2 regions of the Paenibacillus sp. GD4 genome follow, and region 2 is predicted to be linked to the other one. Evidence: riboswitches for the same ligand, from Rfam matches in the RefSeq annotation. Region 2 holds a riboswitch; the other holds the start of a gene.

Region 1 (8,452 bases), on a different contig from region 2:
GGGAACTGGGTTGAGCAAGGGATTGTCGGATATATACGCCGGCGGCCTCACACTTGCTGAGGTCAATAAATTACCGATCGATGAAATGCTTTCCTTTATTAAATGCCTACGGCAGTCGATAGACGAGCCTGAAGCTGAGATCGTCGAACCCATCATCATCCATCTCGTCCCAATGCTTCTCTACTTGAGCAAAATCGGACTCCGGACGCTGCCCCCGGTCGTCGCGTGGCGCGGTCTTCCGGCCTTTTCTTCTTGAGCCAACGATATTGCTCATTCTATATTTCGTAATAGACTGGTATTTACACAAGAACATATGTACGGTATGATAGTTTTGGTGGATTTGGTTATGATTGGTTAATCGTATCTGTGGAGGACGACGGTATGGACAAAAATTCTGATTATAGAACAAACATGATAGGCGGTCGTGAGGTTGGAGCAGTTTCGGTAGACATGGATAAGAGTAGTATTCATGAAATAAATAGCTTATTTTGGAATACAACAGGAAATGATGTTTTAGGAGCAACCGCACTTCCGTTTTATGGAGCCTTTGTCTCGGAGGAAAAGTGCCGGCTTTTTGGCGATGTCTCGGGGAAAAAGATGCTAGAAATAGGCTGTGGAAGCGGTCAATCCTTGCAATATCTTGGGGAACGCAAAGCATCTGAACTATGGGGGATGGATATATCGGAAAACCAAATCGAAAAGACAAAGCAGCATTTGACAGCGTGCGGTCTTTCTGCAACATTAATCTGTTCTCCCATGGAAGAAGAATGCGGCATACCAAAGGATTATTTTGACTTTGTTTATTCGATTTATGCCATAGGCTGGACAACCGACCTTGAGGGGACTTTTCGCCGTATTGCTTCTTACCTTAAAAAAGACGGGATATTTATTTTCAGCTGGTCTCACCCGATACACAAATGTGTTGCTGTAGACAATGATAGGCTTGTTTTTAAGAAATGCTATTTCGATGAATCTTGGTATTCGGTAACTCTTGGCGAAAGTACACTTACATTATCGGATCGTAAACTATCAACCTATGTGAATGCGTTAGCAAAAGAGGGATTTGTCATTGAGCAAATGATTGAGGAATCTGATGAAGAAATTATGCAATCTAGGAGAAACGGCGATTTTTCAAAAAAAGCAAAGATGCTTCCTGTAACCTTTGTAATCAAGGCACGAAAACTATAAAATGCGAAACCCCACCCACTCCGTCTAAGCAGTGGGCTGTGATGATTTGCCGTGCTTACCTTAGTCTCGCTGCCCATGCTGTCACGAAAGAGAATGTATTCGTATAGCAAGGGCACTACTCATTTACTCTGCGAGATCCAGATGGCCATTTGATCGAATTTTTCTCGCGAGGAACGATATGAGGGAGGAATACTTTGTGGCGGTCAATGTAAAAAACTATGCGGTTGTCCAATTGCCGGTTCGTGATTTGGAAGCTTCCGTGAGGTGGTACAAGGAGATGCTTGGCATTCCATTCACGTTCGAATATACCCCGGGCGACCAAGAGGCTTGGCTCAACGTCGGAGGTGTCGGTTTAGGGCTTGTTCGCTGCCCGGAGGTGCCGAAATTGGACTTTACGAACAGCCGGGGGCAGCTTCAGCCGATTATCTCGCTTCAGGTGGACAACATTCATGAAGCGTATGAAGAGTTAAAGAAGAAGGATGCCGCAGTTGGCGAAATGGTGTACAAGCCCCAAGGTGGTTACGGTTTTACCTTCCGCGACCCGGACGGACATATGGGCAATTTGTGGGGCGGGTGGCCAAAGGAAGAAGACTAATTATTACAGGACAAGCCAAGAAGGGGTGTTTCTCGTCATCTGAGAATGAAAGGGATCACCCCTTCTTGACGTTGCGAAGCATCTTCTCTTAAATTATTCTGAGCTAGGCGATATAAGGGGTGATGAAGTGCATAGAAAAGAAGTTCTGTTTTTCGTTCTCATTCTGATCGGTCTGCTTCTCATATCTAACACCCACCTTGGCTATTCTTTCGGAGACAGTATATTCAGAATGGCTGGAGTACCACCGTGGACCAATGCTGAGTACGATTCGGGGCTTCATATCTCGGTTACTGTTGGGCTGCTTGTCATTATTACTGGTTACATTGGTGCGGTGAAATATTATCAAGTGCGGTTTCCCAAAATTCGAAGCCGGATCGTACTGAGCTGTATCGCCTTCCCGTTTCTGTTTCCGATCGTGATCGAGCATGCCATGGTTCTTGTGCATTATCATTCCAATTCCGTTGCTTCCGTCGATTTTTCCAAAAATAACAGCCAGTGCAGCTATCGATCGGAGAAAGCGAGTACGAAAGCTGATTGCACCCTTACGCTGGTTAACTTTGGGAAGGAAAAGGATGTAACGCTCAGGCTTTATCTCATACGAAGTTCATCGAAGGTCAAGTTCGAACCGAAAACGATAACGCTTCCGGCTCATCAGAAAGTCAGTGTCGGCATGGCATTTGAAGGCAAGCTGCTGGACGGAACAGGCTACACTGGTTGGTCGAACGATATTGGTATTGAAATTGAAGTCGATGGCTTGAAGAAAAGGTACGGCAAAGAAAACTAGTTGTGTGGGGAACCGAAGTGGAGGAGCAAATTAGAGAAAAGAGCGGTTCGTCCCTTGTGCGTCCGCTTTTTAGACGATATTTGAACTGTTTTGTGTCACAGCTCGCAAAATGAAACATTTTTTGGAGTGAGACGTATAAGTGATTGTGGTATTTTTTGGAACATGTGGAAGATTACACGAAATACTACACTAGCTCGATCCTTAGTCGATAGCACTATGCACAGAGAGCAGTTCGGCGCGTGCAGCTTCATCGTTAGGAGGAGGAGAAGTGAACAAGTTTGTGTTTTATATAGTTGCAAGTGTCATTTGCATATTAACACCTTTTTTGGGTCTTCTGTATGGTTTGTGGGATAGCCATCAACCCAAAATTGGACCTGTAGGAGATGGAAAAGCAATTTACCCTACCCTGCCGCAATTGATACCTCTTATATGTTGTTTTCTTACTGGAGTGTTGAACTTACCTATTGCCATAATGCGATACAGACAAAACAAAAAGACTCAAGAAGATAATAATAATTAGGGCATTTGCACGCTGTCAGAGAACGATAGCAACTTGATAGTGGGTGGTGTCCCTTTCAATTCTTGGCTTAATTGTGTTGGTAATTGAATTTTTCAAACATGAATAATGGCATCGAGCAAATCAATAAAATAAGCTCGCTTCACCAGGATTTTTCGCGGCTGCAATTAGTGAATATGTAATCTCGGAGCATAACTTAAGAAAAACTTGATTATAAAGTACCATATATTTCAATTTTTAATATTGTAAATGAAACTAGTCTAGGTTTACATTACAGTTATACTGTTCGAAATAGCAAACTTACTGAAAAGTAAGGACGCAAAGCTACGGGCCTATCCACGGCAGCCGGGTTGCCGAAACAGCAACCTTTTTGTATAAGGTGATGACAGAGACTATGAGTGAAAAAATAGGTTTATCGGATTTAGATGAAGATTTATTGATCAAGGCTTATAAAGATGCTGTAAGATTGGAATTACATAGAGATTTTATTACATTACTCTGGGAAGAGATAGTTCGACGGAACATTGAACTAGAAAGCATAAGGGAGAGGAGATAGCTCAAACATAACACGACGGCAGCCGATTAACGAAGGCTGCCGTCGTATTTTGTACATATATATTGACAGTCGATATATCATTAGTTATTATACCGACATACGATATAGTTATGGAGAACGGAGGCGACACGTTGGAGGACACCAGGGATATGCTGCCCTTGACCGAAGCGTTTTACTACATTTTGGTTTCGCTGTATGCATCTCCTGCACATGGATACGGCATGATGCAGGACGTGGAGAGAATGAGCGGAGGCCGCGTCAGAATCGGGGCGGGAACATTGTACACGGCGCTTAATAATTTGATGAAAAAAGGACTGATCGTCCCTTCAGACGAAGTTGGGGTGGATTCGCGCCGCAAAACCTATGCGATTACCCCTCTTGGCAAGAAAGTCGTGATGGCGGAAATGGAGCGAATGGAAGAATTGTTAAGCAACGGACGAAAGGTCACAGAATTAGTGAGGAATGGTACATGAGTAAGGTTGCTCGGCTCGCCAAATCGATATACAAAAACCGATTTTCTTTCGTTTGGAACTATAAGCGCGACGAGGTTTGGTTGACCGGCTTGTCGGCACGCGGGCTGCATCTGAACCGTCCGGGAATGATTCGTTACCGCTTCGATTACGATCCGAGCGTCGGGTATGAGTATCGGATGGATTACCAGGATACGATGAACGCCGAGAAGCTGGAAGAATATTGCGAGCTTTATGCGGGTGCCGGCTGGGAGTATGTCGGGACTCGTGTCAATTGGCGGTATTTCCGGAGGCCCTATCTAGAGGGGGAGACGATCGAACTGTACAGCGACAAGGAATCGATTCGATCGTTTTACCGGAAAGTCCAGAAGACGCTTGGTTTTCAGAAGCTGATCAAGCAGCATACCGATTAAGACAACATTTTTATTTAAGACGGGGTTGCCCATAATTTCATTGAAGTAAAGAACGATTTACATCGACAGGTACAAGGAAAGGACAGTACTGACATGGAAAAATTAACAGATGTAGATAAGTTGGAATCATTGAAATCTTTGCAATCGACGATCAGTAAGCTTGAGAATGCGATTTCCCAGATGACGGATAATGGTACAAATACGACCCTAGCGAAGAAACGACTCAAGGCTGTTTGCATCGGCTTGGCCGCGCTGGAAAACATCTGGAATCAAAGCCCCCATCAATATACTCAGGAAGATGTAAGAGCAGCCCGCAATGTTATTACTGGTTTATTACCATCCATTAATAACAGTTTTACTAAGTCAAAGACAGGCAGTCCCCAAAGAACCCTTTTAGCAAGAAGAATAAAAGCGTTGGAACTAGCTGTTCAAGCAATTGACGAGCTTTCCGTTGAATAACATGTTCTTGAGGCTATTTGCCGGAGCTATGCATGGCCGTATCAGGCCGAGCCGAGGTTGGAGATAAATTTTGCGTAAATTTTCTGAGTAAACCATTTACAGAAAAGTGTTAACAGAAATAATCCTACAAACGAGTGTGAATGTGTCCAGGGCTTATTGATTACAAACATATCACTTGAAATAAAAAGTGGCTCTACGATATAGGCAAAAAAGGCAGAGCATAACAGGGTCGCCAATGCATACCTCTTCCAATTCCTAAATGCCGAGTAGATTAACATGAAGCTTACAGGTATGACGCTTAAATCTGCAGGGAATAACGGAGGAACCATTGGAACTAATTTAGTGGGATAAGCCCATAACAAAAGATCTACACCTATAACATCCCAGAACGTTGCCATTACGCCCAAAATCAATCCATACGTATAGACCAAAGATGGATCTTTTCTTGGCAGGAAATACTTGTACCAAAGGACCCATGGAAGGATGGAGGCAGCAAAGAGAAGCCACCACTGCCATGAGAATAAATCATCACCATACCAGTGTGCAATGCTGATGTCCCTAAGAACCTTTCTGAGTTCTTGTATTTGGTCGAAAGAAGGAATGGATTCCAAAGTAGTCACTCCGCATAAAAGAGAATAAAGGTAGTGTTGGATGTAAATGGTTTTTTTATTCTCAAGTATTTGAGGATCAATGGTTTCCGAATTTTCCACTATCAAAAAAGCCGCTAATTGATATGTAAATGACGATACTAAAACTTATGATCCCAAATGCATTCCAGAGTAAATGTACCATGGGAACCACTCCGCTCTGAGTTAATTAGTACTATTATACTATATAACTAGAGATAATGTCGAATTATAGGTGGGTTCCTGTTGCACTTCCAAATTTGCTATTATTTCTTGCTCTTGCAAAAGCCATCGATTATCCTAAAAGTGAATCCGGCGAGAATCTTAAAGGTGGCCGAACGGGAGGGAGGGATATCGATGCTGCAGACTTTTCTGAATACAGTCGGTAACAACGGCGTATTGAAGCGTTATTTTGTATCCTATCTGATCGTGCTCATGATTCCTATCCTCATGGGATCTTATCTTTACAGCCATACTGTGAACGTTGTGGAGGACGGTGCGCTTCAGGCGAATTTGTCCATTCTAAATCAAAATAAGGAAATCATGGATCAGCGGCTGGAGGAGATCGATCACATGGTCAACCGCTTCTCCTTACTGGCGAATGTGAGAAGTGCCTTGAATGTAGGCTTGCCGCTATCGGACGAAGACCATATTTTGTTCACCGAAATGAAGAAGGATCTCAGCGCTTACATGACCAATGGGTTTATCTTTGATTTCTCGGTATTCCTGAAGAAGTCGGAGACCCTGATTTCTGTTGGCGGCGGGATTTATCACGGCAAGGAAGAGTACGAGCGATTTATGAAATTCGGCGACTTGGAATACAATCGCTGGACTTTATTGATCACGGAGCGATTCAAGTCGTTGCTTCCTCCGGCCGTTCTTCATTTTGAAGGGAGACAGATTCCTTCCGTTGCCTATGCCAGCTCGCTTTATTTGGGCAGCCATGCGGCTCCCGACGGGGCGATCGTCATCTATATCGATCAAACGAAACTAACGTCCATGCTGAACCATGTAACAGGGAATTCGGGCGGCTGGGCCTATATTGCGGATGCCGCGGGGCAGGTGCTGGCCTCAACGGACAATGCCGCGCTGCTTGTAGAGCCTGCGGAGATTTCCGGGCCGTGGGGGAGCTTTCATAAGCAAATCGATGAGCAGAATATGCTCGTAGCCTATACGACCTCCGCATATAACGGTTGGAAATACATCTCGGTCATACCCGCCGATTCTGTGCTGTCCAAAGCGGTGTATATCAAACGAACAACCTGGTATATTTCGGTGGTTACCTTGCTCGTAGGTCTGTTGATTGCCGTTTATTTATCTTATCGGAACAGCAAGCCGCTGCAGGAGTTATTTTATTCGTTCAAAACCTATGTGACCCGGGAAGAGGGAAAGGGACAGAACGAGTATGAGTATATGAAGGGCGCTCTGCATGAAATCATCAGCAGCAAGCAGCAGTTGGAGCAAATGATGGATGATCAGCTGCCCCTGTTGAAAAACAGCTTCTTCGATAAGCTGCTGCGAGGCGATTTTCATTCTTTCGGTGAAATGGAAGCGTTTCAAATCCAGGCTAGACTGAAGTTAAAGACCGAAGGCTTCCTTATGCTGCTGATCAAAATCCGGGGCTACAACGGGATCATCTCGCCGGATTTTTTGAAGGAGCTTCATTTCAGCAAATTCATTGTGAAGAATCTACTCGGTGACCTTCTGGGAAGCGAGATTTGGATCCATGACGTTAGCGAAGATACGATCGTTGTATGGTACGGTGTGGCTTCTTCCGATTCGGAGGAGTATCGCCATGAATTGCAGCAAAAGTTCGAAACGCTGGATGGTCTGCTCCGGCATAAATTTTCTATTCATGGGACCATCATCGCCAGCCCTCCTTACGAATCATTGAACGACACCTGGAAGGCATACCAGCAGACGAGACAGACCGGCGATTACGTGGAGGAGAGCGGTATCTTATGGACGCAAGAGCTCACGCCGACGGAGACCGGCTATTACTACCCGATGGAAGTTGAGGTTAAACTCAACAATACGGTTCTGGCAGGCGAATCAGAGGAGCTGAACTCCTTGCTGGAGCACATCTATGCAGAGAACATACAGAAACGAAAGCTCGCTCCCTCCGTACTGCATCAGCTTCTGCTGGAGCTAAAGGGGACGCTGACGAAGGTTAGCGGCCATATGCAGACCAAGCATGGGCAAACGCCGGAGGAGTGGTCAAGCAAGCTCGACCAGACGCTGCACCGGGATTTTGCCGAATCCTACCATATCATCACCCACTATCTGTTGGTGTTCTGTGAAGAGGCCAAGATGAACCGCAATCAACACAACGAAGAAACCATGCGGCAGATGCTGAGGTTCATCGAACTGGAGTTTGCCAATCCGGAGCTGTCACTGACGAGCCTCTCGATGCATATGAAGCTTACCGAGAGCTACATATCGTATTTCTTCAAGCAGCATCTGCAGATGAACTTCTCGGTTTATTTGGAGAACAAACGGCTGGACAAAGCCTGTGAGCTACTTGCGCACAGCAGTCAGTCCATACAGGACATCGCCGTTCAGGTAGGCTACAGCAGCGACAGGGTGTTCCGCCGCGCCTTCAAGCGAGTCAAAGGCATACAACCAACGCAATACCGGGATTCGTTTAAATCATAGACACCATAGACCCTCGCTCGGGGGTCTATTTTTTATTAAAGGAATTGATTAGCATGATCCGCATGAAACGCATAAAAAGTCCGGCCATCTTAACTTGTGTCCCCCCGGACCTTGGCAAGGACACCTCTTGAGAAACGCCTCCAAATCCAAACGAATGTGTGCTGCACCAAAGAACTGTCCGTTTACGCC
Region 2 (8,452 bases):
TCCGTGGCATCGGCAAAATGAACGTTTTCTTTTGATTGTTGACCGAATTTTGCCCAAGATGGACGGTCTTGAGATTTTAAGTAGAATACGTGCGGGTTACGACAGAAGAAGGTACTTGATCTTGATGCTCAGCAGTAAGGGGAAAGAGGCTGATATTACACTAGCCATTCAAAGAGGTGCTAACGACTATATGACGAAGCCCTTCAGCTTAAATGAGCTTCGTGCCAGGATCACAAGATTAATCGGTGGTTTCCGATGACGAATATTCTTTTTGTACTGCTGCTTACCGCAGCCTCCCTTGTTTTATTAGTAACGATTTATATCTATTTATTTTGGAAAAAGATTCATAATCAATTGCGATCCCGTAAGAAAGCAATGTGGGTGCATCAAAATTCTCACGATATCGATAATTGTTTAACCACCGGAAGAGGCTCTCACTTGGTTATAGTTACGGAGGAGTACCAATTTGAGGCGCTCGAGGATAAGCTAAGCGAGTTCCTCAGTAATTTCAAGCTTGAAAAAGACTTTAATCCGCTTCAAGATTTTGTTGATCGGCACTTGGTTCCGAGATATAAAAAACAGCTGCGGCATAGGCGCTGGAGCACACGAATGAATGCATTGTATTTTATCGATTTGTTCCAAATAAAGGCGATGCAGGATGAACTGATCGGACATTTATCAAGTAAGCTGTGTTCTCCAGAAGAAAGATATCAAATCTATCTTATGCTTGCTTCCTTTGAATACCCGAAATTATTGGAGCTCTTACAAAAGTCCAAAGAGATTCCATCCTTCTTGTTAACCGAAATTATGAGCCGTGTAGTCCATCAAGGGAATGTAGATCAGTATGTGAAGCATTTCTTCCAATTGGAAGATTCATGGAGGGAGGCTATGCTGGACGTTGTCCGTGATAAAAACTTACGGTCGGAGGAACTTCAAGTTCTGCTGGAGCAATTAATCGAATCCCCTCACAGCGAGCTTAGAGTTAGAGGCCTAAAAACCATTGCATCTCTAGGATACATTACTTCCATCGATCCGATTATCATCAGAATGGAAAGTATGATCGAAAGCGGACAGTGGGATCATCCCCGGGAAACAGGGGAGAAGCTAATGCTTGCCAGACTTATGGGAAGTATCCGTCATGAGAGGTTCATGCCCTTCCTTCTGCGTCTTGTAGGAGATAAAGTCTACAGTGTCCGGTCGGAGGCGGCCAAATCCATTCGGAAATATAAAGATGGAATCAGTATTTTGGAGACAATTACTTTCACCCACGCGGACCCGTTCGCAAGAAGCATATCCCAGGAATGGATGGAGAGGAGTATGGACTATGAGTGAGATTCTGAATGTTCTTCGGCATCCATTCCTCTTGTTCAATCAGATCATCTTTATTTATTTTATCGCTATTTGCGTTATTTATATGATATTGTTTGCTATGTCATTTGTCCGGTTGAAAAAGGAGAGGGGTCTTCATCAGGTAGAGCCATATAAAAGAATGAGGGATTCCTCTTTTACTCCGCCGCTGTCTATCATCGTGCCAGCCTATAATGAGGAAGCCGGGGTGATCGGCACCATATTATCACTGGTTACCGGCAATGGAAGATTGGATTATCCGCAATACGAGATCATCGTTGTTAATGACGGCTCCACCGACCAAACCCTGCAAAAAGTTATCGAACGGTTCCATATGGTGCCTATCAAGAATAAAGTGTTTCAAAAACGCAACGGTATCGAGACTAAGCCGATTCGGAATGTATACCATTCGGAGATTCATCCATATTTGTTTCTTATTGATAAAGAAAACGGGGGAAAAGCGGATGCTTTGAATTCGGGTATTAACTTGTCCAAATACCCTTATTTTGCTTCAATTGATGGAGATACTGTTCTAGACCCTGATTCGTTTCTAAAAATTATGAAGCCTATCGTAGAGAACACGGATGAAGAAATATTGGCGACAGGCGGAAATGTACTTATTGCCAACGGAAGCAAGGTCATTCAGGGACAAATGAAAGAAATGAGGCTTTCTCATAATCCACTTGTCATTATGCAAAGCATCGAATACATGCGCGCGTTCTTGATGGGGCGTATCGGCTTAAGCCGGGAGAATCTGCTGCTCATCATTTCCGGCGCGTTTGGAGTGTTTAAAACCTCCAGAGTGATTCAAGCGGGCGGATATAAGGCGGATACCGTCGGTGAGGATATGGAGCTGGTCGTGAGGCTTCACCGGATGAACATAGAACAGAAATGGGGGGCGAAAATTGAATATGTGGCTGACCCCGTTTGTTATACGGAAGCACCGGAAACATTGAAATATTTGCGGAGACAACGGTATCGCTGGCATCGAGGCCTGTTTGAGAGCTTATGGACGCATCGGAAAATGCTATTCAACCGGAAGTATGGCAGTATCGGCTTTGTAGCCATGCCGTTCTTTTTTCTTGTTGAATTTCTCGGGCCATTCATTGAGTTTATCGGATATCTGACCCTCGTTTTAGATCTTCTCTTAGACAGAGTCTATATTCAATTTTCCTTGATGCTCTTTGCACTCATGGTTGTATACGGATCCTTTTTATCTATGGGCGCCGTGCTTTTGGAGGAATGGCGGCTCGGCAAATACAAGAAGTTATCCGAGATGAATTTATTGTTTTTTTATGCTCTTTCGGAGGCGTTTTGGTATCGTCCGATGCTTACGTTCTGGAGAGCCGGGGCTACGGTTTCCGCCTTACTGGGTCGGACGCAGGGCTGGGGTGAAATGAAGCGCAAAGGAATTTCAGCCTAGAAGGAGGAACAACAATGAAGCGGGCCTGGTTTGGATGGGTCGCCGGGTTTCTGTTATTGCTATCCGTATTGTCTATTCCAGTATTCGTTTGGGCTTTGCAGCCCTCTCATCTGCTGAATGTGGCAATATTGGACAAAACAGTCCCGGATACTACATTTCGTGAACATAAGGGCCTTATGTGGCTCTTAAATCACATGAAGTATGTGAAGCATGACAAAACGGCTTATACCGTGGAAAAAGATTATTATGGCTATGTTCCCGAGCCTGAAGGACATAGTATTCGGGAGCTTGATCTTTCGAACGATTACGATCTGCTTTATATTGCCGATACCTATGGCGTATATAAAGACGACATCTCAGGAGTGATTGAGCACGGTAATCGTTCGAACAAAATTTATGGAGGACTCCAAGCCTCTGACATCGACCAGGTGAAGAATGCCCTATTTAAAGGAACAACCCTGATTGCTGAATTCAACACCTTTGGGAGCCCCACGGACCCCGAAGCTAAGAAGGCGTTGTATGAAATTTTGGGCTTGCGCTGGTCAGGCTGGATCGGCCGGTTTTTTCCTGAGCTGTCCGGTGGCGGCGAGCTTCCAGAATGGGCCAAAAGCAATTATGAGCATCAAACCGGGACAAAGTGGTCCTTCGCTGGCCCCGGCTTTGTTTTTGTGAGCGAACAAGATCAAATCATCGTATTGGAAGAAGGGAAAGATACAGGGAAAAGCGGGAATGTATTCCGTTTAACGGAAGAAGGAGAAGCCTTTGTCGGTTCTTCGCTGAAGGCAAGATATAACTATTGGTTTGACGTAATCGAGCCCGAAGACAGTAAGGAAGTATTGGCTTATTATCAACTCGACGTTACGGATGCGGGAGAGGATAAGCTGCGGGAGCAAGGGCTGCCATCCACGTTCCCGGCCGTGATCCGGCATGACACCGGGATCTATCGAGCCTATTATTTCGCAGGTGATTATGCGGATAACAATGAGGTGCCCGGCTTCTACAAGGCTTCTTGGCTGGATAGTATATTTCGTGCGGTTTCTTGGGATTCGGGTAAAAGCGAGCAAAGCTTTTATTGGAGGGCTTACCTGCCGCTGATGAAACGGATTTTTAAGGAAGCAACCGATCTGCGGGAGCAGCCGAACGTCCCGAAGGAAAATACGTTTCCGGTTACAGCGGACGGCATCACGATTCCTGCTAAGGTAGGCGGGCAGTATCTGCAGTTATACAAAGATAATCGCTGGAACGACTTTTTGATCAAGGGTGTGAATCTGGGGATAGGTAAACCGGGTCACTTCCCGGGAGAAGCTGCTATTTCCAAGGCCGAATATATGCGTTGGTTCAAATATATCGGAGAAATGAAAGCCAATGTGATAAGGAATTATACGCTGCATCCTCCTGCCTTTTATGAAGCGCTGCTGGAATATAACCTCAAGGCGGAGGAGCCAATCTATCTGCTTCACGGTGTGTGGGTTAACGAAGAGAAGCTGGTTTCCTTGCAGGATGCTTATGCTGCGGAGCTTTCCGACGAGTATAAGAAGGAAATTCAGCTAACAGTTGATGTGATTCACGGGAACGCTAGTCTGCCCGCCAAGCCTGGGCATGCTTCGGGCGTGTATCGGGCGGATATTTCCAAATATGTACTTGGTTGGGTGCTGGGGATCGAATGGGATCCAGAGGTGGTAGTTGGAACCAATGAGAAGCACCGTGACATCGGGGACTTTAACGGCCGCTATTTCCAGACAGAGAAGGCTTCACCGTTCGAAGCCTGGCTGGCGGGAACGATGGATGAGGTCGTAGCTTATGAAACCGATAAGTATCATTGGCAGCGGCCGGTAAGCTTTACGAATTGGACGACGACGGATTTGCTGAATCATCCTTCCGAACCACTCTCAAAGGAAGATATGGTTTCGGTTGATCCCAATGTTATTAATCAGAAACCGTCATTCCAGGCCGGTTACTTCGCCTCCTATCATACTTACCCGTACTACCCTGATTTCATGAATTATGAAACGAAATATACGGATTATGTTGATTTCCGAGGGGTAAAGAACAGCTATTCCGGCTACTTGCATGATTTGAAGCAAGCGCATCGAATGCCCGTGCTCATTGCCGAGTTCGGAGTTCCCTCTTCAAGAGGAATGACGCATAGGAATGTTCACGGCTGGAATCAGGGGAAGCACAATGAGCAAGAGCAAGGAAATATTGCCGCTGGATTGTTTGAGGACATATATCATGAGGGCATGGCGGGAGGAATCGTGTTTACCTGGCAGGATGAGTGGTTCAAGCGCACATGGAATACTATGGATTTGGACAATCCGGACCGTCGTCCGTTTTGGGCCAATACCCAAACGAGCGAGCAAAGCTTTGGTCTCCTCACCTTTGACCCTTCCGAACCGAAAGCAGCGATTTATGAGGATGGGGATGTGAGTGATTGGACCCGAGCGGGAATTTCCCCGGTAGCAATGAAGCCGGCCGTTCCTGTAAAGGTCCTGGATAGTAACGACAAACAAAGGGAGATAAAGCAGCTATTCGTAACCAGTGATGCCGGCTATGTTCACTTCCGAATTGATTTTGGAGAAAATGGCGGTCCTTTGGATTGGTCCAAGACAGGGGCTATGATTTTGCTTGACACGATTCCCGGTCAAGGGCAGTATCGTATTCCGGGAGGAAGCGGGCTTACGACGGATGCGGGGATCGATTTCGTCATCGATTTGAAGGGGCCGAAGGAGTCCCGAATTTGGGTGGACAGCTACTATGATTCAACCTACTATCAGTATGGCCATCAATTGAAATTCATGCCTTTCCTTGATTATGCGTCTAAGAAGGATAATGGAGTCTTTCATAAAATGAAGCTGGTGCTGAACCGACCTTTAACGATTCCTAATGTACGCGGACAAACGCTTGAGCTTCCGTTAGAAACGTATGAAACCGGGTTTCTGCGATACGGTAATGCCAATCCGAAAAGTCCTGATTTCGATTCTATGACGGATGTGGCTTATCATGAGAATGGTCATGTGGTCGAGGTCCGTATTCCGTGGCAGCTGCTTAATGTGAAGGATCCCAGCCATCGTCAAATTATGGGGGATTTATGGGAGAAGGGGCTGCAAGGCAGTGAACAGGTAGATCATCTGAAAATGGCGGTTCTTTCCTACCGGCCTTTATCCCAGGGAAGCTCCGATACACCGGGTAGTCCTGATATCGCCTATTCCCTGCCGGGAATCTCTCAGGGTCAGTTAAAGGCAGAGGATATGTACAGGTATCAATGGGAGAAGTGGGAGACGCCAAAGTACCAGGAACGGTTAAAGAAGTCGTACTACATCATGAAGCAGCTATATGAAAAGGTAGCTTTGTCGAAGTGATTATCCTATAATAAAGATGAATAATAGCATTCCGTCAGGGCAAATCTATCGAAAGGTAGAGACGCAAAGCCACGGGTCTACAGCGGACTTAATAAGTCTGCCATGATAGCCGGGCTGCCGATTCTGGACCTGATAGGCGAATCGAAGGAGTGTCACCCTGTGTTTCCACGTCGACGACTGCCATATGCTGTTCTCTTGTCAATGGTAACCATAATTGCTTTCTTCTATGCTACACCTGGAGCGAGCGCTGATATGAAACCGCATGTTAAGGCAACATGGGTCTGGAATACATGGGACATTGTCCATAAACCTCAGGACCTGATATCCTTTGCTAGTAGCAAAGGAGTTCAAGAGCTTTATTTACAAGTGTCAAACGAAGTAGAGCTGCCTTTTTATAAAGCTTTTAATAACATGGCCTTAAAGCAGGGGATTCGTGTTTATGCGTTAGACGGGTCTCCCTCAATGGCTTTGGAGAGAGAGAGAACTCAGGTAAAGGCCTTCTTAAGCTGGGTTGCCGAATTTCAATCGAAGGCACAGGAATCAGAGAAGTTTAGTGGTGTCCATGTAGATATTGAACCGTACTTGCTCCCGGAGTGGCTGAGTGACCGGGATTCGGTTATACGGCAGTGGCAAAGCAGTATGGAGTTTATATGCAGATTTGCCAAACAGGAGCAGCTGCATGCAGGCGCGGACATGCCGTTCTGGTTTGATGAGATTCCAGTCCCTGGTCAGGACAGCTCATTAAGCAGCTGGATGATTAATCAGTTCGACTCCATCACGATTATGGCGTATCGCGACTCGGCGGAGCGGATCTTATCCGCATCCGAGCAAGAGCTGCAGGAAGCAGCCTTGCTTGGAAAACAGGTGATACTTGCGGTGGAGACCAACCCAAGCCGTGAGACGCCTTCGGTAACCTTTTATGAAGAAGGTAGACTGTACATGGAGGAGCAGCTCATGGCTGTTCAGCGGCTGGCAGACGAATACGCTTCCTTCGGAGGATTTGCCGTACATGATTATCATGGATGGAAATCATTAAAATAGTAAATATAAAAGAACGAGCACTGGGAGAATGCTTCCAGAGCTCGTTTTCTTTTAGTGCGGCTGATCATCCCCAGACGAATCGTGAGTGGGATGATCCCCGGGATACTCGCGGGACCTGCCCGCGTGAAACTCGCGGTCCTCGTAAGTGAAGCGATTGTTCGAACGCTGACTTTCTCTCCACGGAGTGCTTTTCCCTAAGGATTCCAACGGTAAAGAGGAGCCGTAGGGACCCTCCGGGAATTCCTCGGCGGTAAGATCGTTCCTTTGAGATTCTACGGTAGCCAGATCCGTATAAACGTGCTTATCTTCCTCAATGAAGCCGTCTTGACTGCGGTTTTCTTCCATTGGTGCAGGCCTCCTAAGCTTCTCGTTTTCTGGTAACAGTTTGTCCGGTAAAGGTCGAACCTATCCAAAATTGGTAGTTGCGAATCAGGATTTTCTATGTTAATATGGTAATAATTTCAAACCGAAAGAGGAAGCACCTCTTCTACGATTTCGTAGGAGAGGTGCTTTTTGCGTTTGGAAAATCTAAATTGCATTGAAGGGGGACTCATCTTGAATTTGATGTTTCTGAACAGCTTGGAGAAGAAGACAGAGGAGGAACGGGTAAGAACGGCCCAGGTATCGATCGGCGAGGCCCAGGGGACATGGTACGTGATGTGGAGTGATGTAAAGGAGGACGGGAGAGCCTCGCAGGAGTCCTGGTACGAGGGTATTCATTGGGATGAGATGCTGGCCGTGTTCCGCGAACGGATCCTGGAGAAGCAGCTGGAAGGGTTTATCCCTTTGCTGGAAATGGGTTCCGGTGATCTTACGGTGGACGGGAGGACCATGTACATTCAGCGTCTCCACTACTATAGCGAAGCGAATAGCAACGAGGAGCTTTACGACCAGCTTCGCCAATGGAGACTGAAGCAGGCCGGCAAAGAGGGGAAGGCGCCCTTCATCATCGCAACGAACCGGGTATTGAAGCTGATCAGCACCTTCGTTCCGAAAACGGAAGAGGAGCTGCTGCAGCTTCCGGGCATCGGGAAGAACAAGGCGGGGCTCTATGCGGCGGATATTTTGTCCATGACGGCGGAGCAGGAGCAGAAGCGTGCTTTCCCGCTGTCATGGGTAGCGGAAGAGGTCACGCAGGGGGAGTTCTTCGCATGGCTGCTGCAGGAGAAGGAGAGGAAGCGGAAGGCGGAGGCGGACAAGCAAGAGACCAAACGCAAGCTTCTCGAGGTGATTACGAAGGGGGAAAAGATCGATTCGCTCCAGGAGCAATCGCGCATTCAAC

The links. Region 2 has a riboswitch for cyclic di-GMP ahead of RAC89_RS06625 (hypothetical protein). Riboswitches for the same ligand answer to the same signal wherever they lie in the genome.
Region 1: it holds a riboswitch for cyclic di-GMP, as region 2 does, so the genes downstream of both, sda (sporulation histidine kinase inhibitor Sda) here and RAC89_RS06625 (hypothetical protein) in region 2, are expected to answer to the same signal.

The regions. Positions count from the first base shown of each region.
Region 1 is NZ_JAVCYK010000002.1:1,186,509-1,194,960, reverse strand. Features, by position in the region: gene RAC89_RS28030 (excinuclease ABC subunit UvrA) at 1-256, shown strand, start outside; gene RAC89_RS28025 (class I SAM-dependent methyltransferase) at 382-1,188, shown strand; gene RAC89_RS28020 (VOC family protein) at 1,385-1,783, shown strand; gene RAC89_RS28015 (hypothetical protein) at 1,911-2,567, shown strand; gene RAC89_RS28010 (hypothetical protein) at 2,836-3,087, shown strand; cyclic di-GMP riboswitch class I at 3,368-3,442, shown strand; gene sda (sporulation histidine kinase inhibitor Sda) at 3,467-3,640, shown strand; gene RAC89_RS28005 (PadR family transcriptional regulator) at 3,772-4,113, shown strand; gene RAC89_RS28000 (DUF2812 domain-containing protein) at 4,110-4,523, shown strand; gene RAC89_RS27995 (hypothetical protein) at 4,617-4,982, shown strand; gene RAC89_RS27990 (CBO0543 family protein) at 5,024-5,692, opposite strand; gene RAC89_RS27985 (AraC family transcriptional regulator) at 5,966-8,263, shown strand.
Region 2 is NZ_JAVCYK010000001.1:1,383,186-1,391,637, reverse strand. Features, by position in the region: gene RAC89_RS06645 (response regulator) at 1-259, shown strand, start outside; gene RAC89_RS06640 (HEAT repeat domain-containing protein) at 256-1,332, shown strand; gene RAC89_RS06635 (glycosyltransferase family 2 protein) at 1,325-2,770, shown strand; gene RAC89_RS06630 (glycoside hydrolase family 113 protein) at 2,785-6,129, shown strand; cyclic di-GMP riboswitch class I at 6,158-6,251, shown strand; gene RAC89_RS06625 (hypothetical protein) at 6,592-7,170, shown strand; gene RAC89_RS06620 (hypothetical protein) at 7,222-7,515, opposite strand; gene RAC89_RS06615 (HRDC domain-containing protein) at 7,735-8,452, shown strand, end outside.